DNA from 3 places in the Amycolatopsis sp. NPDC005003 genome. Region 3 is predicted to be linked to each of the others. Evidence: riboswitches for the same ligand, from Rfam matches in the RefSeq annotation. Region 3 holds a riboswitch; each other region holds the start of a gene.

Region 1 (6,517 bases), on a different contig from region 3:
TTCGTAGTGCGTGACGCTCGGACGGCCGCCCTGGACCACCGCGAACTTGTAGTCGTGGCGCGGGTGGCGGTCGATGGGGGCGTCGATCGTGCCGCGCATCGGGTCCGGGTGGCCCTGGACGATCGCGTGGTAGCCCTTGTCGACCGTGCGCTCCTTGAAGGCGCGCTTCAGCACGGTGTACGCGTGCTCGCTCTTGGCCACCACCATCACGCCGGTGGTGCCCGCGTCGAGCCGGTGGACCACGCCCTGGCGCTCGGCCGCCCCCGAGGTCGCGATGCGCAGGCCGGCCGCGGCGAGGCCGCCGACGACGGTCGGGCCGGTCCAGCCCGGGCTGGGGTGCACGGCGACGCCGACCGGCTTCGAGATCACCACGATGTCGTCGTCGTCGTGCAGGATCTGCATGCCTTCGACCGGCTGCGCGACGACCTCGACCGGGTTCGACGGCTCCGGCAGGGTGATCTCCAGCAGGCCGCCGCCGGAGAGGCGGTCGGACTTGCCCGCCGGACGGCCGTCGAGCAGCACGTCCCCGGATTCGGCGAGCTCGGCGACGACCGTGCGGGACAGCCCGAGCAGCTTGGCGAGGCCGGCGTCGACCCGCATCCCGTCGAGCCCGTCGGGCACCGGGAGCATCCGCGAGCTCACGCCTGCTCCTCCTGGGTCTCTTGGCTCTCCTGGGTCGCCTGCTTCTTCTTGTCCTTGGTCGACGTGCCGTCGTAGTCCTTGCCCAGCAGGGACAGCAGCACGATCAGGGCACCGCCGACGCAGATCGCGGAGTCGGCGATGTTGAAGATCGCGAAGCCCTTGCCGTTCGGGGCGAAGGCCGAGATGAAGTCGACGACGTGCCCCTGCAGCCCGCCGGGCGCGCGGAAGATGCGGTCGGTCAGGTTGCCGGTGGCGCCGGCGAGCACCAGGCCGAGGCCGATCGCCCAGCCGATCGAGCGCAGCCGCCGCGACAGCCAGACGATCGCGATGACCACGGCGAGCGCGACGAGGGCGAGCACCCACGTCATCCCGGTGGCCATCGAGAAGGCGGCGCCGGGATTGCGGATCACCTGCAGGTAGATCAGCCCGCCGAGGACCTTGACCGGTTCCTTGCCCTCGAGGTTGGCCACGACCAGGTTCTTCGTCACCAGGTCGATCGCCCAGAACACGACGGCGACCGCGAAGACCCAGCCGACCCGCCGCTTCGGCAGCAGCGGCTTCGCCGGGACCTCCGGGTTCTCGGGCGCGTCCGCGGCCGGATCGGGCACCGCCTCGGCGGGCACGGCGGTGTCGGGTTCGGAGTGGCTGGGCTCGGTGCTCACCCGTCCATTGTCCACGGCGCTGGTCAACCCCCGGCGGGCCCGTCCGGACGCGGGCGCAGGAGCACCGCGAACGCGGCCGCCAACAGCACGCCCGCCGCGGCGAGCGCTCCGGCGACCGGCGGCAGGAACACGGTCGCGACCAGCGCGAACACCCCGGCGACGGCCGCCAGGAACCAGCTGCGCTCACAGCCGGCCAGCAGCAGGAGGCCGACGGTCGCCAGCAGCGCGCCGCGCAGGTCGCCGCCGAGCCGGAACTGGAGCGCGCCGACCAGGTCGAGCAGCGGGACGGCGGCCAGCGCCCCGAGCGTGCCGAGCACGAACCGGCCCGGCCGCCGGGGCCGCAGCTGCCGCCAGTACCAGGCGGCCACGGCGAGCACCACGCAGGCGAGGCCGGCGGGCCAGCCGAGCGTCGCCGACGGCCCGACGTCCACCGCCACGGCCGTGACCGCAGCCCGCTCGCCGCCGGTGCCGCCGACGCCGCCGGTGCCGAGGCCGTGCAGGCCTGGGGACAGCTGGTACCCCGGCGGACCGGCGGCTCCGACGTCGTCCGGGACCAGTTCGGCGGCCACCATCACGAGCAGCGTGAACCCCAGCGCGGCCAGCGGGAACCAAGACCGCCGTGAACTCCCCATCGGGTCAGGGTATCGAGCGCGGGGTGCCCCGCAGCAGGGCGATGAAGGCGGCGCCCAGCAGGATCACCGCCGACGCCAGCATCCCCGCCATGTCCGCCGAGAGCACCACGGCCACCAGGGCGAACGCGGCCGTCGTCAGCAGGACGAACCGGCTGCGTTCGTACGCGGCGAGGGTGAGCAGGCCGAGCGTGGCCAAGAGCGGGCCGCGCAGGCCGTCGCCGAGCCGGAACTGCCAGGAGCCGACCAGGTCGAGCAGCGGGACGGCGAGCAGCGCGGCGATCGCGCCGAGAACGAACCGCACGGTGCGGACGGGCCGCAGGGCGACGGCGTACCAGACAGCCGTGCCGGCGACGACCACGCCGAGCGCGATCAGCCATGCGGTTTCGGCGGGCAAGCCAGCGCCCCAGGCGTGGAGGTCGCCCTGGGACAGGATGTAGCCCCGGCTGTACTCCGTCGCGCCGGGCGGGACCACCGGGCCGAGCAGGAGGTTCGCGGACCGGTCCTCGGCATCGCTGCGGCGCGACAGCAGTTGCGCCGCGGCCGACGCGATCTCGGCGAAGCCCAGCAGTGCCAGCGGAAACCAGTAACGCGGCCCTCTCCCCATCGGCCCAGGCTAGCGCTCAGCAGAAGGGCGGCAGCTCCCGCGGGTCGCCCACCGGGGCCCACCGGCCGTCCACCTTCGCGTACTCCCAGCGGGCGCCGCGGGCGACGATCTGCCGCAGCGCCAGCAGCACGCGGTCGACGTGCTCTTCGGTGCTGCCGAGGCCGAGGCTGACGCGGACCGCCTGCTGCCCGTCGCCGCCGGTGACGCCGATCAGGCGCTTGGCCGCGATGTGGGCGCAGAAGGCGCCGTCGCGGACGCCGATGCCGTACTCGGCGGACAGCACCGCGGCGAGCCAGCCCGGGTCGAAGCCGTCGACGACGAAGCTGACCGTGCCGACCCGGTCGACCGGCGCGTCGAACAGCCGCAGTTCGGCGCAGCCGGGGATGCTCTCGAGGCCCTTGCGCAGCCGGGCGAGCAGGGCCTGCTCGTGCTCGACAACCGCGTCCCAGCTCGCGCTGAGGGTCTCGCACGCGACGCCGAGCGCGTACACGCCAATGGTGTTGGGCGAGCCCGCTTCGTGGCGCTCCGGCCCGGTGTTCCAGACGACGGCGTCTTCGGTGACGAGCTTGGTCGCGCCGCCGCCGGCGAGGTACGGGCGGGCCGCGCGCAGCCAGTCGGCGCGGCCGATCAGCGCGCCCGCGCCGAAGGGGGCGTAGAGCTTGTGGCCGGACAGCGCGACGTAGTCGACGTCCAGGTCCTTGATCGAGATCCGGCGGTGCGGGGCCAGCTGGGCGGCGTCGAGCGCGACGCGGGCGCCGTGTTTCCGCGCCACGGCGGCGATTTCCGCGACCGGGAGCAGTTCACCGGTCACATTGGACGCTCCGGTGACGACGACCAGCCGCGGGCCTTGCGGAGCATCCGCGAGCGCTTCGTCCACAGCGGACACCGCGGCGAGGCGGGTGCGCGGGGTCGGGATCCGCCGGACGTTCGGCCCCTGCCACGGCAGGAGCGCGGCGTGGTGCTCGGTGTCGAAGACGACGACCGTGGTGTGCCGCGGCAGGCTGCGGGCGAGCAGGTTGAAGGAGTCGGTGGTGTTGCGGGTGAAGACGACGGTGTCGGTCCGCCGCGCGTCGACGAAGCGGCGCAGGACGTCGCGGGTGCGTTCGTAGAGCTTGGTGGAGACCTGCGACGCGAAGCCGGCGCCGCGGTGGACGCTGGCGTACCAGGGCAGGAACTCGTCGACCTTCGCGCGGACGGCGTCGAGACACGGGGCGCTCGCGGCGTGGTCGAGGTTGGCGTAACCGATGGTTTCGCCGGTCACCAGCGGCACCCGCAGCGACGCACCGGCGACGGCGGGAACGGCGGGGGCTTCGAGCTGGGTGCGGTCGATGGCGAGAGTCATCGGGGTGCCTCCTCGGCGATCCGGGGGACCCCGGCGAGGGGCCCGCGCTTGCCCGTCGCACGGCGCGACCGGCCCGGTCTTCACCCGGGGCACCCCACCGCGGTAGGAGGGTTGCCGGCCAGCAAGCCGGGGCTTCGCGCTGGCACTCATGACCTGAGCCAGAAGGTAACCGAGAACGCGCCGGGCCGCCAACCCCCGCCTCACATTCTGAGACGGCGGTCACAGAGCGTGCTCAGCGGCCGGACTCGCCCTTCCAGCGAGCGAGGCGGCCGGCCCGGTCGACCGCGCGCAACCGGCGTTCGACGGCGTCGCGGACGGCGCTCGTCGTGACGACCAGCAGCTGGTCGTGCTCCTGCAGCCGGCTGGTCTTCTGCGGGGTGAAGCCCGCGCCCTCGCGCACCACCAGGCTGATCGTCGCCCCGACGGGCAGCCGCAGCTCGGACAGGTACACGCCGTGCAGCTTCGACCCCGGCTGGATCCGGACCTGCAGCAGCTCGGCACCCAGCTCGTCCAGCGGCGCGGAGTCGACCTCGATCTCGTGCGCCTCGGACTTCTTGGCCAGCCCGAGCCGGCGCGCGAGCGGGCCGAGCGTCGCCCCCTGCACCAGCGTCAGCACGATGACCAGCACGAACACCGCGTCGACCAGCCGCTGGGCGCCCGGCAGCCCCTGGGACAGCGGGATCATGGCGAGCACGATCGGCACGGCGCCGCGCAGCCCGGCCCACGACAGGAACGCCTGTTCGCGCCACGGCAGCCGGAACGGCAGCATCGCGAGGAGGACCGACACCGGCCGCGCCAGCAGCAGCACGACGGCGCCGGCGACCAGGCCCGGCACGATCGCGTCGAGCAGGCGGCCCGGTGAGGCGAACAGCCCGAGCAGCACGAACAGGCCGATCTGCGCCAGCCAGCCCAGGCCCTCGGCGAACGACAGCGTGTCCGACCGGTGCGGCAGCCGCGAATTGCCGAGCACCAGCGCGGCGACGTAGGTGGCGAGCAGCCCGGACGCGTGCAGCAGCTGCCCGGACGAGTACGCCACGACGCACACCGCGACCGTGGCCAGCGGGTACAGGCCGGTCGCCGGCAGCGCGGCCCGGCGCAGCGCGAGGCCGCCGAGCCAGCCGAAGGCGAGCCCGATGACCAGGCCCGCCGTCAGCTCGTAGACCACCAGCAGCGGCAGCGTCCAGTCCACAGTGGTGCCTTCGGCCAGCACCACGACGGCGATGTAGGCCGGCGCGTCGTTGATGCCCGACTCGAGTTCGAGCGCGCCGGTGAGCCGTTTGCCGATCCCGGCCGTGCGCAGCACCGAAAACACCGCGGCCGCGTCGGTCGAGGCGAGCACCGCGCCCCACAGCAGCGCCAGCCGCCAGTCGAGGCCGAGCAGCCAGTGCAGGGCCGCGCCGGTGGCCGCGATGCTCACCGCCACGGACACTGTGGACAGTGCGATTCCGCGGCCCAGCGCCGGTTTCACCGCCGACCACCGGGTGGTCAGCCCGCCTTCGGCGAGGATCATGACGAGCGCGGCGAGGCCGAGCGACTGGGTGAGTTCGGGGCTGTCGAACCGGATGCCGAACCCGGCTTCGCCCAGCAGCACGCCGATCCCCAGGTACAGCAGCAGCGAGGGCAGGCCGAGCCGGATCGACACCCGCACGGCGAGCACGGAGGCGAGGAGCACGACGCCGCCGACGCCGAGCAGCACGGGAAGCTGGTCCATGCCCGCCTCCTCCCGAGTGCCGTGGGCCCTCAGAATAGTGAGGCATGGGGGTTAACTCGTTCGTGTACCGCTGCCTGACACCCGACAGCTGGTGTGTTAAAGCGCCGAGACACCACCGAGCGCGTCGAGATCGACACCCAGGGCGGCGAACGGCGCCCCCGCCGCCGGCAGCACCTTGACCGCCCGGTGGCCGTCCCTGGCCACCCAGCCGGCCTCGACCGCCCGGTCGAGCAGCGCCGCCGGCAAGGCCCCGGCGAGGTGGTCGCGGCGCTCCGTCCAATCCAGACAGTCCCGCAGCAGCGGCCGCCGCCCGGCGGCGACCGGCACGCCGAGGTCGGCCAGCACCGCCCGCCCGCGCGGGGTGAGGGCCAGCCCGTCGGCGGTGCCGACCAGACCGGCGGCGAGCATGCCGTCACGCAGGGCGACGCCGAGCTCGCCGGCGAGGTGGTCGTAGCAGGTCCGCGCGAACCCGAGCCGCCGCGCCCGCAGCGACGACTTCAGGCCGGTGACCGGCTGATGTTCGGCGTGCTGGGCCAGGTGTTCGATCAGCTCGGCGACGCGCGGGTCGGCGATCCGGACGTAGCTGGCCCGCCCCTGCTTGACCCGGGCGACGAAGCCGGCCCCGGCCAGCCGGCTGACGTGCTCGCTGGCGGTCGAGAGGGCGATCCCGGCCGCCTTCGCGAGCTCGCCGACGGTCCAGGCCCGCCCGTCGAGCAGCACGAGGCACATGGTGGCCCGGCTCGGGTCGGCGAGCACCGCGGCCACCTCGGCCAGCGCGATCGTCTCCATGCCCCCACGCTACGGCCCGCACCCTTCGGCCCCGCCCGAACCATCGCACCCCGCCGGGGGACGGTCAGAGGGCCTTGAGGAACTTGGCGGCGACCTGGACGGCCGGGCCCGAGTCGTTCGAGTTCTCGAGGACCA
Region 2 (6,517 bases), on a different contig from region 3:
CGGACCAGCCCCGCCGGCCCTGGTTGTGGGGCTGCTGGTGCGGGCCGGCGACGGAACCCTAGGCACTACCGCCGCCCACCGTACTCCCGCCGCGGGCCCGGCTGTTAGAGTGGACGCTCGCTGCCCGTGCGGCATTCCGTCATGGAGGAAACCCGGTATTTCCGGGGCCACTTCAGCGCGGCGGCGATCTCACCGAGTGAAACAGGAGTTGCCCTATGGCCAACATCAAGTCGCAGATCAAGCGCATCACGACGAACGAGAAGGCGCGTCAGCGCAACCAGGCGATCCGGTCCTCGGTGAAGACCGCGATCCGCAAGGTCCGCGAAGCCGCCGAGGCCGGCGACAAGGCCAAGGCCGCCGAGCTGCAGCGCGACGCCGCCCAGAAGCTGGACAAGGCCGTCTCGAAGGGCGTGATCCACGCCAACCAGGCCGCCAACAAGAAGTCGGCGCTGGCCAAGCGCGTCAACGCGCTCTGAGCTGGTTGATTTCTGGGAAGGCCCCGGCTTCGGCCGGGGCCTTCTTCATGCCCGGCGGGGGCCCCTTTCCGGGCGGTGGGCCTCCGCCCACTCCGAGGACCGCTCGCTCCAGCGCGTAGCCCGGGCGGTGAGTGGTCGCCCTTGGCGGCCGCCACCCCGAGGACCGCGCGCTCCAGCGCGTAGCCCGGGCGGTGAGCGGTCGCCCTTGGCGGCCGCCACCCCGAGGACCGCGCGCTCCAGCGCGTAGCCCGGGCGGTGAGCGGTCGCCCTTGGCGGCTGCCACCCCGAGGACCGCTCGCTCCAGCATGTAGCCCGGCGATCAGCGGTCGCCCTTGGCCGCCGCCACCTCGAGGACCGCTCGCTCCAGCGCGTAGCCCGGGTCCGCCGCCACGCCCTTGACCTCGGCGTTCAGCCGCGCGACCACGCGCATCGCCGTCGCCAGGCCGTCCGGGTTCCAGCCGCGGGACTGACCCTGCGCCTTGCGGATCTTCCACGGCGGCATGCCCAGCTCGCCGGCCAGCTGGTTCGGGTTGCCCCGGCCGGCGCCGGAGACCCGGGCGATCGTGCGGACCGCGTCGGCCAGCGCGTCGGCGACCAGGACGTGCGGGACACCCAGCTGCATCGCCCAGCGCAGCGACTCCAGCGCCGCCGAGCGGTCGCCGCTGACCGCCTTCTCCGCGACCGCGAAGCCGGTCACGTCGGCGCGGCCGCGGTGGTAGCGGCGGACCGCGTCCGCGTCGACGGCGCCACCCGTGTCCGCGACCAGCTGCGTCGCCGCCGAAGAGAGTTCCCGCAGGTCGGAGCCCACGGCGTCGAGGAGGGCGGCGACGCCCGCCGGGTCGATCTTGCCACCCACCCGGCGCACCTCGTGGCGCACGAACTGCTCCCGCTCGGCCGGCTTGGTGAGTTTCGGGCACTCGGTGACCTCGGCGCCGGCCTTCTTCAGCACCGCCGGGAGCGACTTGCCCGCCTTGCTGCGGCCGCCGCCGGTGTGCACGACAACCAGGACGACCCCGTCCGCCGGGTCCTTCAGGTACGCCGCCACGGCGTCCGACAGCTCCTGCGAGATGTCCTGCGCCGACTCGAGGACGATCACCCGGCCCTCGCTGAACAGCGACGGGCTGACCAGTTCGGCCAGCTCAGGCGCTGTGAGATCGGACACCCGGACCCGGGTCAGCTCCGCGGTCGCGTCCGTCGCGCGGGCGGCGGCGAGCGTCTCGCGGACGGCCCGCTCGATCAGCAGTTCTTCCTCACCCAGCACCAGGTGCAGCGGGGCCGGGGCGGTGGCTTGCGCGGTCACCCGGGAATCCTCTCACTTTGCGCTGCCATGCCCCCGCTCCGGTGATGTCGAGCGGCCACCGTGGCACGGGCCGAGCGCGATGTCGTACGGTGTAGCCGAGGCAGCCCGCCCCGGACGATCCGGCGTGCGCGGCACCGACAACCGAATACCGCTCATCCAGAGGGGCAGAGGGAACGGCCCGACGAAGCCCCGGCAACCGGCGTACAGCCTGTCATCCCGCGATCGCGGGATAGCTGACGACCACGGTGCCAATTCCGGCCCGCTTCGGCGGGGCAGATGAGGAAAGGAACCTCGCGATGACCGCCACCCTCGGCACGACCTCCACCACGAAGACCCCGGATCTCGGTCCCGCCGTCGAACTGGTGTCGAAGGAAGAGGGCCACCGGCAGCCGCTCGCTCCGGAGTTCGTCTCCGCCGAAGACTTCTCGCCGCTCGAGGTCGCCTACGACTTCGGCCGCGTCCGGCGCGAGGACATCGAGGCCGGCCCCAAGAACATCTGGCGCTACAAGAAGCTCCTTCCCGTGCCGTCCAACGTCGAGGAGATCCCGAACACCGAGCCGGGCGCGACGCGGCTGGTCCGCGCCGACCGCCTCGCCAAGGAACTCGGCCTCAAGCGCGTGTGGGTCAAGGACGACACCGGCAACCCGACGCACTCGTTCAAGGACCGCGTTGTCGCCGTCGCGCTGGCGGCGGCCCGCGAGTTCGGGTTCGAGGTGCTCGCGTGTCCGTCGACCGGCAACCTGGCCAACGCGACGGCCGCCGCGGCGGCCCGCGCCGGCTGGCGGTCGGTCGTGCTGATCCCCAAGACCCTCGAGCGTGCCAAGATCCTCACCACCGCGGTGTACGACGGCGACCTCCTCGCGATCGACGGCAACTACGACGACGTCAACCGCCTCGCCACCGAGCTCGCCGGCGAGCACCCGAAGTGGGCGTTCGTCAACGTGAACGTCCGGCCGTACTACTCGGAGGGCTCGAAGACGCTGGCCTTCGAGGTCGCCGAGCAGCTCGGCTGGCGGATCCCGCCGCAGATCGTCGTGCCGATCGCCTCCGGTTCGCAGCTGACCAAGGTGGACAAGGGTTTCCGCGAGCTGGGCCAGCTCGGTCTCGTGGAAGCCAGCCCGTACAAGGTGTTCGGCGCGCAGGCCACCGGCTGCTCGCCGGTGTCGGCGGCGTTCCGCGAAGGCCACGACGTGGTCCAGCCGGTGAAGCCGGACACGATCGCCCGTTCGCTGGCGATCGGCAACCCGGCCGACGGCCCGTACGTGCTCGACATCGTCAACCGCACCGGCGGCGCGATCGAGGACGTCTCCGACGAAGAGGTCGTCGAGGGCATCCGCCTGCTGGCCCGCACCGAAGGCATCTTCACCGAGACGGCGGGCGGGGTCACCGTCGCCACGGCGAAGAAGCTGGTCGAGACGGGCAAGCTGGACCCGGACGCCGAGACGGTGCTGCTGATCACCGGCGACGGCCTCAAGACCCTCGACGCGATCGAGAACCACGTGGGCCCCAAGGCCACCCTGCCGCCCTCGGCCGCGGCCGTGAACGAGGCCCTCGGCTACTGAGCGCGGTCCGGGGCGGGCACACCGGCCCGCCCCGGACGCTCGCGAATCGCGCTGACCACTGGCCAACGGCCGGACGGCCCGCCGCTCAGCGGACACGCCGCCCGGCCGCGGAGATCGCACTCACCAGCCGCCCGCAGCGAGCAACCACGGTTCGGCGGTGAAGCCGGGCCTGGCGCAGGGATCGCGCTGACCACGACTCAACCGCGAAGCCGGCCCGCGACCCAGTCGATACGCGGCAGCGCGACCATAGGGACCCACTCACCACCGCCCAGCAGCAACCAGCCACGGTTCGCGCTCACCGCGCCGCCTCCAGCGGGCCGCGGACCTCGCCGCGCGGACGGGCCTTACCGACCAGGCGGCGCGCGGAGCTCGCCTCGGCGAGCACACCGCAGCCTGCCCACGAGGACCTCACTCACCACGACACCGCAGCAAGCAGCCACCACAGTCCAGCGAAGAAGCCGCGCTCACCGCGCCGCCTCCGGTGAGCTGCGGCCGTTGCCGCGCGGGCGGGCCTCAGCGGCGGGGTGGGGCGCGCGGCTCGCCTCGGCGGGCTATTGCCGTTCCGGTGACCACCGCCGTGTCGCCGTCCAGGTCGGTGCGGGTTACTCGTGCGCCGAGCGCCGTCAATGTGTCTATTGTGGATTTACTGGGGTGTCCGTATGTGTTGCCCGCGCCCACGCTGACCAACGCCACCCGTGGGGCCACCGCCGCGAGGAACGCCGGCAACGAATATCTGCTGCCGTGGTGCGGGACTTTCAACACCTCCGCCTTCAGGTCTCCGATGTCGGCCAGCAGGTCTGCCTGAGCCGCGAGTTCGACGTCGCCGGTCAGCAGGGCGCGGCCCGCCTGGGTCTCCGCTCGCAGCACCACCGAGCTGTTGTTGATCGTCGTGCCGTCCTGTGGTTCGGACGAGCGGGCCGGGACGTAGCGGGGGCCGAGGACGTCGATGGCCAGGCCTGGCCAGTCCAGCCGTTCACCCGGGTTCAGCTCCACCAGCGGCACCGCCCGGCGGGCGGCCTCGGCGGCGACCTGCCGCCACGCCCAGCCCGGTGACCGCCCCGGGCCGACGGCGATCGCGCCCACCGCGCGACCGTCGAAGACCGAGGTAAGGCCGCCGATGTGGTCGGCGTGGAGGTGGCTCAGCACCAGCAGCGGGATCCGGTCGACCGCCAGCCGGTGCAGGCATTCGTCGACCGGCCCCGGCTCCGGTCCGGCGTCCACGACCACCGCGCGCCCCGGCTCGGCCGTCGCCAATACGACCGCGTCGCCCTGGCCGACGTCGCATTCGACCATCGCCCAGCTCCGCGGCGGCCACGCCGGCGCCAGCACCCGGACCGGCACGAACACCAGCAGCGCGCCGGCCACCAGCACCGCCATCAGGACCCGCACCCGCCGGTACCGGACCGCGAGCACCAGCACGACGAGGACGGCCGCGGCCAGCAGACCACCCAGCCAGCCACCTGGCCAGGCGATGACCGCACCCGGAGCCCGCGCACCGTGCCGGGCGACGGTGATCAGCCACCGGGCCTCCGGATCGGCCAGGTGCACCAAGACCTTCCCGGCACCCGGCCACCACGGGCCGGTGACGGTCGCCAGCACGCCGAGCACCGTCGCCGGGGCCACCACGGGCGCGGCGAGGACGTTGGTCAGCACCGAAACCAGGCTCACCGAACCCGCCATGCCCGCGAGCACCGGCGCCGTCACCAGGAACGCCGCCAGCGGGATCGCCAGCCCCTCCGCGAACCCCGGCGGGATCCCGCGGCGAACCAGGGCGTCCGCCCAGCGAGGCGCGAGGAGGACCAGCCCACCGGTGGCGCACACGGACAGCGCGAAGCCGAAGTCCGTGGCCATCGCCGGATCCGCCACCACCAGCACGCACACCGCGAACGCCAGCGCCGGCAACGCCGAGCCACGGCGTCCCAGCGCCAGGGCCAGGAGCGCCACGGCGGCCATGACACCCGCGCGCAGCACGCTCGGCTCCGGGCCGACCAGGACGAGGAAGCCGGCCAGGCACCCTCCGGCCGCCGCGGCCGACAGCCGGGGCCCGAGCCGGAGCAGCCGCAACAGGAGCAGCACCGCCCCGCAGACGACCGCCAGATTGCCGCCGCTGACCGCGGTGAGGTGCGCGAGGCCCGCCGAGACGAACTCCTGCTCGACGCGCGGGGACAACCCGCTCGTGTCGCCCAGTACAAGCCCCGGCAGCAGGCCCGCGGGTTCGTCCGGCAGGACCTGGCACAGGTCGTGGAGGCCGGCGCGCAGCCCGGCCGCCGCCCGCTGCCACCACGGCGCCGGGCCGGGCTCCCCCGGCGGGCCGCGCACCGACAGCACGGCCACGGTCAGGTCCGCGCCGCGTGGCGGCATCAGCAGGCCCGTCGCGGTCACCTCTTGGCCTGGCAGCAGCGACGTCCACTGCTCGACCGGGGCCAGGAGCAGCACGCGGCCGGACGAGGAGACCGGCCGCCCGTCGACCGATGCCGTGCGGACGTCGGCCGCGAGGACGACCGACCGGGCGCCGGCTTGCCGATCGGCGTATCCCGCGCTGCGTACGGGCTGCGGGCGTTCGGCGACGACCACCTGCAGGGCAGCCGGCAGCCCTTCGGCGGCGGAAGCGCGCAGCTCGTCACGCTGGGCGTCGCGGATTCGCCAGGCGATCGGCCCGGCGGCCAGGAGGCCCAGGATCAGCAGGGCTGCCGCCGTGTCGCGCACCCGAGGGTGGCCACGGGCGCGCCACAGCACGAGACCGGCCACGACCGTTGCGGCGAGGCCGGTGGCGAGGGCCGTCCACCAGCCGAGGAGCAGGCCGGTCAAGGCCGCCAGCCAGCACGCCGCCGCGGCCGGGACGAGCCGCATGTCCTGCCTGGTGTCGGGTGCGGGGTTGGTGCTCATCGGTCCGCCACCTCCGGAAAGAACTCGCCCACGCCTCCGGAACCGGCCGCCGCCGGCCGCTTTGCCCAGCCGCGAAAGGCATCCGGCGACCGCCGTCTTCTCCTGCGAGCGATCGAGCCTGCCTTCGCGAGGTGCCGACGACGGGCCCGGCCGACACTGCAAGTGCCGGGTGGCAGCGCCCAATTCGACGGCCGCATGTCCTGCTTGTTGTCGATTACCGGGATGGTGCTCATCAGACCGTCACCTGCTCCCGCAGCTTTTCGAACCGGCTTTCGCCGATACCGTCGACGTCC
Region 3 (6,517 bases):
TGGCCCGCAAGTGCGTCGACGCGGGCTTTGTCCTTTCCTTCGCGGGCACGGTGACGTTCAAGAACGCGAAGGGGCTCCACGAGGCGGCCCGGCTCTGCCCGGCGGGGCAGTACCTCGTCGAGACCGACGCGCCGTTTCTGACCCCCCACCCGTTCCGTGGACGGCCGAACGAGCCGTTCGGCGCCGCCTACACCGTCCGTCACCTCGCGGCGCTCAGGGGCGAAGCTGTCCACGAAGTCGCCGAAGCGGTCCGGACCACCGCCGAGCGGGTGTACCGACTCCCCAGTGTCACAACGGGTTGAACGCATTGCGACAACAGGGTTCCCGGTTCGTCCACCTGATGGAGTGACCCAGATCACGACACTCCGGGGGGTGTTTGCGCAACCCGCCGCGACCCGTTACTGTCCCGTGATCGTGCCGGTCGGTACTGCACTCAGCAGTTGCCGGCTGTTACGCCCACAGTCACGTCAGTGCACGTCGGGGAAGCGGAACCGGGAGCGGTACGGCCTGGAACCGTGACGATGGCGCCGGCTGCGGGCCCAGACGTAAAGATGCCGCCCCGAACGGCGTCTTGGGAAAGGGAACGACCCGGTGACAGGTAGCAGACAGGCTGGAGCGCGCTCCGCGGCCGTCCTCGATCGCGAATTCGGCTTCGAGGACACTGCGTACGGCCAGCTCGACTTCTCCGACGACCCGAACATCACGCAGCAGGACATCCTCGCCGCGCTCGGCCCCGATGCCGACGCGATGATGGCCGAGATCGACGTCGACGTCGACGAACTGATCCGTCTCATCAACGCCGAGACGACGTACCTGCCCCCGATCGTCATCCCGGACGAGTTCGAGTCCGACCGCACCGCGTCCCCGCAGGCCCGCAAGGCCGCGCTGGACGAGGGTCTCCGCGAGACCACCAAGGTCTGGAAGCGCCGCTTCCTCAAGGGCGCCGTCCTCAGCGTCATGATCAGCATCGCCGGCGGCGGCGCGGCCGCGCTGGCGATGAACAAGAGCATCACCGTCGACGTCGACGGCCACCAGCAGACCGTGCACTCCTTCGGCGACACCGTCGGCGAGGTGCTCGAGGACGCGGGCCTGTCCGTCGGCGCGCACGACTCGCTCTCCCCGTCCCCGCAGGCGGAGGTCGGCGACGGCGGCGTCATCAAGCTCGAGCGCGGCCGCCAGCTGAAGATGATCGTCGACGGCGCGGAGCACACCTCCTGGGTCCGCGCGACCCACCTCGGCGACGCGCTGGGCCAGCTCGGCATGACCGAGCTGGACAAGCCCGGCACGTGGATGTCGATGCCGAAGAGCGGCGAGCTGCCCCTGGAGGGCGCCACCGTCGAGATCAAGACCCTGAAGAACATCACCCTGTACGACGGCGGCAACGCGCCGAAGCAGGTCAAGACGACCGCGGTCACGACGAAGGAGTTCCTGGGCGAGTACAAGCTCACCCTGGGCCCGGAGGACCAGGCCGAGGGCGGCCTGGACGTCAAGCTGACCGACGGCGCCGAGGTGCACATCAGCCGCACCGGCGTCTCGACGGTCGTCCAGAAGGAGAGCATCGACCCGCCGGAGCAGCGCGTCGACGACCCGGACCTGGCCAAGGGCAAGACGCAGGTCGAGGACCCGGGCACGCCCGGTGAGAAGGAAGTGACCTACAAGGTCACGCAGAAGAACGGCAAAGAGGTCGGCCGGGAGAGCATCTCCGAGAAGGTCCTCACCCAGCCGAAGCCGAAGATCGTCCACGTCGGCACCAAGCAGGCCCCGAACCCGGACATCGGCGACGGCTCCGCGTGGGACCGCATCGCCCAGTGCGAGTCGGGCGGCAACTGGGCCATCAACACCGGCAACGGCTACTACGGCGGCCTCCAGTTCGACAAGCGCACGTGGGACGCCTACGGCGGCGACGAGTACGCCGCCCTGCCGAACCAGGCCACCCGCGAGCAGCAGATCGCGATCGCGGAGAAGGTCAAGGCCGGCCGCGGCGGCAGCTACAGCGCCTGGCCCGTCTGCGGCAAGAAGGCCTGAGTCCCACTTCGAACCGGCCCCCGTCCACCCCGGACGGGGGCCGCTTCGCGTGTGCAAGAACCGACCCTCCAGGTACGCGAACCGACCCTCCAGGTACGCGAACCGACCGTCCAGGTACGCGAACCGACCCCCTGGGTAAGCTCCAGCGGTGGTTGAACTGCTGGGACCGGCCGAAATCCGCGGGCTGGCGGCCGAACTCGACGTGCGGCCGACCAAGAAGCTCGGGCAGAACTTCGTGCACGATCCCAACACCGTCCGGCGGATCGTCGAGCTGGCGAACGTCGCCGAAGACGACGTCGTTCTCGAGGTCGGGCCCGGGCTCGGGTCGCTGACCCTCGGGCTGCTCGCCACCGGCGCGCGGGTCGTCGCCGTCGAGATCGACCCCAAACTGGCCGAACGGCTGCCCAGGACCGTCGCCGAGCGGGGCCCCGAAGCGGCGGAGCGGCTGACCGTCGTCGGGGCCGACGCCCTGCGCGTCACCCGCGCGGACCTCGGCGAGCCGACCGCCCTCGTCGCCAACCTGCCCTACAACGTCGCCGTACCGGTCGTGCTGCACCTGCTCGCCGAGGTGCCCTCCCTGCAAAAGGGCCTCGTCATGGTGCAGACCGAGGTGGCCGACCGGATGGCCGCCGGCCCCGGCAGCCGCATCTACGGCGTGCCGAGCGTCAAGCTCGCCTGGTACGGCCCCGCACGCAAGGTCGCCGCCGTGCCACGCTCGGTGTTCTGGCCGGTGCCGAACGTCGACTCCGCGCTCGTCGCCTTCGAACGGGCCGCCCGGACGGCGTCCGACGACCGGGAGCTGCTCTTCGGCTTGGTGGACGCCGCTTTCTCACAACGCAGGAAGACGCTGCGGGCCGCGCTCGCGGGCTGGGCGGGCTCCGCCGAGCGCGCGGGCGAGCTGCTCGGGGCCGCCGGGATCGATCCCAGGACCCGTGGCGAGCAGCTGGACGTGCACGACTTCGCCCGGATCGCGGCCGCCGCCCACTCCACAGTGGAGCCGTGAAGATACGCCTCCGTCGCTCCTGATCTCGCGATTCGGACACCGCCAGTCGTGTGATCTGGGCCAACGGGCTTGCTTTCGCTCCTCGGGATCGGTTTTACTCAGTACGTCCATCCCGAGCGACTGAGAGACCTGGCTCGCCGAAGTCGCAGCAACCACCCTCCGCAGGGCAGGTGCTACCGCCAGGACCGATGGAGGCCGTTTTCGATGAAGAGGGTAGCTCGCCCCCTGCTCCTGACCAGGCGTCGCGTAGTCGACGAAGGCCGCCGCTCCGTGACCGCATGTCGACGCTCCAACTGAGCTAGTCCGAGCCGGTCCACCTCTTCTTCATGCACCGTCCACAACGGACGGACCTTCGCTTGCGGCCGGGCGCGCCCATGGGGGCGGCGCCCCGTTTTCTGGAGCCTTCGTGATCACCGTCGAAAACCTGTCCAAAACCTTTGCCACCAACGGAAACTCCGTCGTCGCGCTGCGGGACGTGAGCGTCGACGTCCAGGCCGGCTCGCTGTTCGGCGTGGTCGGTCCCGCCGGGTCGGGCAAGTCCGTCCTCGCCCGGTGCATCGCCCTGCAGGAGCGCCCCGACCGCGGTGTCGTCCGCCTCGACGGCCTCAACACCGGCACCCTCGACGGCCGCCGCCTGCGCGAGATCCGCCGCCAGCTCGGCGTCGTCTCGACGAAGCCGGAGCTGATCGCCGAGCGCACCATCGCCGGCAACATCGCCTCCCCGCTCGAGCAGCTCGGCGTCGACGGCCCGCAGCGCCGCAGCCGGGTCGGCTCGCTGCTCGACCTCGTCGGCCTGACCCCGCGCGCCGCGCAGCGGCCCGGTGAGCTGTCCGCCGGTCAACTCCGCCGCGTCGCGGTCGCGAAGGCGCTGGCGGCGGCCCCCGCCGTGCTGCTCGCCGACGACCCGACCGCCGGTGTCGACCCGGAAGAGGCCGGTGCGGTGCTCGCCGTCCTCGACCGGGCCCGCTCCGAGCTCGGCACCACGGTCGTCGTCACCACACCGGACGCCGGCGTGGTCCGCCGGGTCTGCGACGACGTCGCGGTGCTGGAGGACGGCACCGTCGTCGAGCGCGGCTCGGTGCTCGACCTGATCTCGAACCCGGCCAGCCGCACGGCGCAGGCGCTGCTGCCGGCCATCGAGACGACCCGCTCGCAGGCGGCGCGCTACGACCGCTCGGCCGACGTCGTGCTGATCGGCTTCGCCTCGGTGGGTGCGCTGCTGCCCGAGGCCGCGGGCCGCTTCGACGTCGAGTTCGCCACCATCGGCGGCGGCCTGACCCGCATCGGTGACACGCCGGTCGGCCGGTTCCGCCTGGGTGTCCGCGGTGAGCGGGCCGACGCGGCGCTGGCCTGGGTCGCCGAGCGTGGTGGGCACGTCACGCACACCGCGCGTGGCCCGCAGGGTGTCGCGGCTGCCTGATCGCTGTCCCGAACGCCCCGATGCGCAGGTCGCATCGGGGCGTTTCCGCGGGCACGTAGGCTGGTCGGGTGCTCGCCGTAGTTCCGCCCCCAGTCACCGTCCGGGTCCCGGCCAAGGTCAACCTGCACCTTTCGGTCGACGACCTGCGTGAAGACGGTTACCACGAGCTGGTCACCGTGTTCCAGGCGCTGTCGCTGACCGACGAGGTGACCGTCGCGGTCACCGAAGAGCCCGGCATCGAGGTCTACGGCGAAGGGGAGGGCTCGGTCCCGACCGGCCCGGAGAACCTGGCCTGGCGGGCCGTCGAAGCGCTGGCCGCGCACGTCGGGCGCACCGGTGAGCCGAAGGTCCGGGTGGTGCTGCGCAAGGGCATCCCGGTCGCCGGCGGCATGGCGGGCGGCAGCGCCGACGCGGCGGCGACGCTGGTCGGGCTGGCGAGCCTGTGGAACCTCGACGTCACCCGCGACGAGCTGGCCGAGATCGCCGCCGGTCTCGGCAGCGACGTCCCGTTCGCGCTCTACGGCGGCACCGCGCTGGGCACCGGCCGCGGCGAGCAGCTGGTCCCGGTGCTGTCGCGGCACACGTTCCACTGGGTGCTGGCCTTCGCCGCCGAAGGGCTGTCGACGCCGAAGGTGTTCGGCGAGCTGGACCGTCTGCGCGCGGCGGGCAACCCGCCCCGGATCGGCTCGCACACGCCGGTCGTCGAGGCGCTGGCCTCCGGCGACCCGCGCCAGCTGGCCCTGCTGCTGGGCAACGACCTCCAGGCGGCGGCCGTCTCGCTGCGCCCCGACCTGCGCCGCACGCTCCGGGCCGGGGTGAACGCGGGCGCGCTCGCGGGCACGGTGTCCGGTTCGGGCCCTACGTGCGCCTTCCTCTGCGAAGACGGGCAGTCGGCGGTGGAGGTCGCGGCCGAGCTGTCCGGCGCCGGTGTGTGCCGGACGGTCCGGGTGGCCCACGGCCCGGTCCCCGGCGCCCGGGTGGTCGGCGGCGACGACGCACCCCGGCCGGCGCCGCCGCGGGTGCACGCATGAAGCACGCCGAGTTCGCGTTCCCCGGTCCGCTGCGCGACAAGCTGGTCGCGGCGATCCTGCGCGGGGAGAAGACCTCGACCACCGGCCTGGTCGCCGAATACGAGAAGTACGGCGAAGAGCTGCCCGTCGTCGGCGAGCGCGAGCTGATGATCGACTCGGCGGGCGACGGGGTCGCGGTCCTCGAGACCACCGAGGCCCGCGTCCTGCCGCTGTCCGAAGTGGACCTCCAGCACGCGCTCGACGAGGGCGAAGGCTTCACGAGTGTCGCCGAGTGGCGCGCCGACCACGAGGCTTACTGGCAGAGCGCGGAAATGCGCGCGGCCATGGAAGATCCGGAGTTCACCGTGGCCGACACGACCCTGGTCGTGGCGACCCGGTTCATTATTGTGGAAAGGATCGGCTGAGCGGATGGCCAACCTGGTCAACCTGGAGGCGGTGAGCAAGTCCTACGGGGTTCGCCCGCTCTTGGACGGCGTTTCCCTCGGCATCGCGGCCGGGCAGCGCATCGGCGTCGTCGGCCTCAACGGTGGCGGCAAGACCACCCTGCTGGAAGTCCTTTCCGGACTGTCCGAACCGGACTCCGGGCGGGTGAGCCACGTGCGCGACCTGCGGATGGCCGTGGTCACCCAGCGCACCGAACTCCCCGACGGCAGCACGGTCGGCGACGTCGTGCTCGAACGCTACGGCGCCGAGCACGAATGGGCCGCCGATGCCCGCGTCCGGTCCATTGTGGACGGACTGGGGATCACGGCGATCGGCCTGGACACGCCGACGGCGAACCTGTCCGGTGGCGAGCGGCGCCGGGTCTCCCTGGCCGCCGCGCTGACCGGCGAGCTCGACCTGATCGTGCTCGACGAGCCGACCAACCACCTGGACGTCGAAGGTGTCCGCTGGCTCGCCGACCACCTGCTGGCCCGGAAGGTCGCCGTCGTGGTCGTCACGCACGACCGGTGGTTCCTCGACACCGTCGCCACCCTGACCTGGGAGGTCGCGAACGGCCGCGTCGAGCAGTACGAAGGTGGTTACGCCGACTGGATC

What was found. A riboswitch is a leader RNA that binds a small molecule or an ion and turns the genes downstream of it on or off. The one in region 3 is predicted to bind S-adenosylmethionine.
Region 1: another riboswitch for S-adenosylmethionine. It lies ahead of ACWED2_RS18830 (aminotransferase class V-fold PLP-dependent enzyme); the one in region 3 lies ahead of ACWED2_RS05160 (methionine ABC transporter ATP-binding protein).
Region 2: another riboswitch for S-adenosylmethionine. It lies ahead of thrC (threonine synthase); the one in region 3 lies ahead of ACWED2_RS05160 (methionine ABC transporter ATP-binding protein).

What each region holds. Positions count from the first base shown of each region.
Region 1 covers NZ_JBSGAI010000014.1:196,535-203,051, forward strand. Annotated here, with positions in the region: gene ACWED2_RS18810 (RluA family pseudouridine synthase) at 1-642, opposite strand, end outside; gene lspA (signal peptidase II) at 639-1,304, opposite strand; gene ACWED2_RS18820 (hypothetical protein) at 1,328-1,936, opposite strand; gene ACWED2_RS18825 (hypothetical protein) at 1,941-2,540, opposite strand; gene ACWED2_RS18830 (aminotransferase class V-fold PLP-dependent enzyme) at 2,557-3,882, opposite strand; SAM riboswitch class IV at 3,922-4,036, opposite strand; gene ACWED2_RS18835 (potassium/proton antiporter) at 4,115-5,593, opposite strand; gene ACWED2_RS18840 (ArsR/SmtB family transcription factor) at 5,690-6,382, opposite strand; gene ACWED2_RS18845 (penicillin-binding transpeptidase domain-containing protein) at 6,447-6,517, opposite strand, start outside.
Region 2 covers NZ_JBSGAI010000004.1:60,891-67,407, forward strand. Annotated here, with positions in the region: gene rpsT (30S ribosomal protein S20) at 216-476, shown strand; gene holA (DNA polymerase III subunit delta) at 796-1,776, opposite strand; SAM riboswitch class I at 1,926-2,059, shown strand; gene thrC (threonine synthase) at 2,073-3,338, shown strand; gene ACWED2_RS06195 (ComEC/Rec2 family competence protein) at 3,852-6,224, opposite strand; gene ACWED2_RS06200 (helix-hairpin-helix domain-containing protein) at 6,457-6,517, opposite strand, start outside.
Region 3 covers NZ_JBSGAI010000003.1:185,837-192,353, forward strand. Annotated here, with positions in the region: gene ACWED2_RS05145 (TatD family hydrolase) at 1-302, shown strand, start outside; gene ACWED2_RS05150 (transglycosylase family protein) at 592-2,025, shown strand; gene rsmA (16S rRNA (adenine(1518)-N(6)/adenine(1519)-N(6))-dimethyltransferase RsmA) at 2,174-3,028, shown strand; SAM riboswitch class I at 3,133-3,223, shown strand; gene ACWED2_RS05160 (methionine ABC transporter ATP-binding protein) at 3,435-4,448, shown strand; gene ACWED2_RS05165 (4-(cytidine 5'-diphospho)-2-C-methyl-D-erythritol kinase) at 4,517-5,479, shown strand; gene ACWED2_RS05170 (ASCH domain-containing protein) at 5,476-5,883, shown strand; gene ACWED2_RS05175 (ABC-F family ATP-binding cassette domain-containing protein) at 5,888-6,517, shown strand, end outside.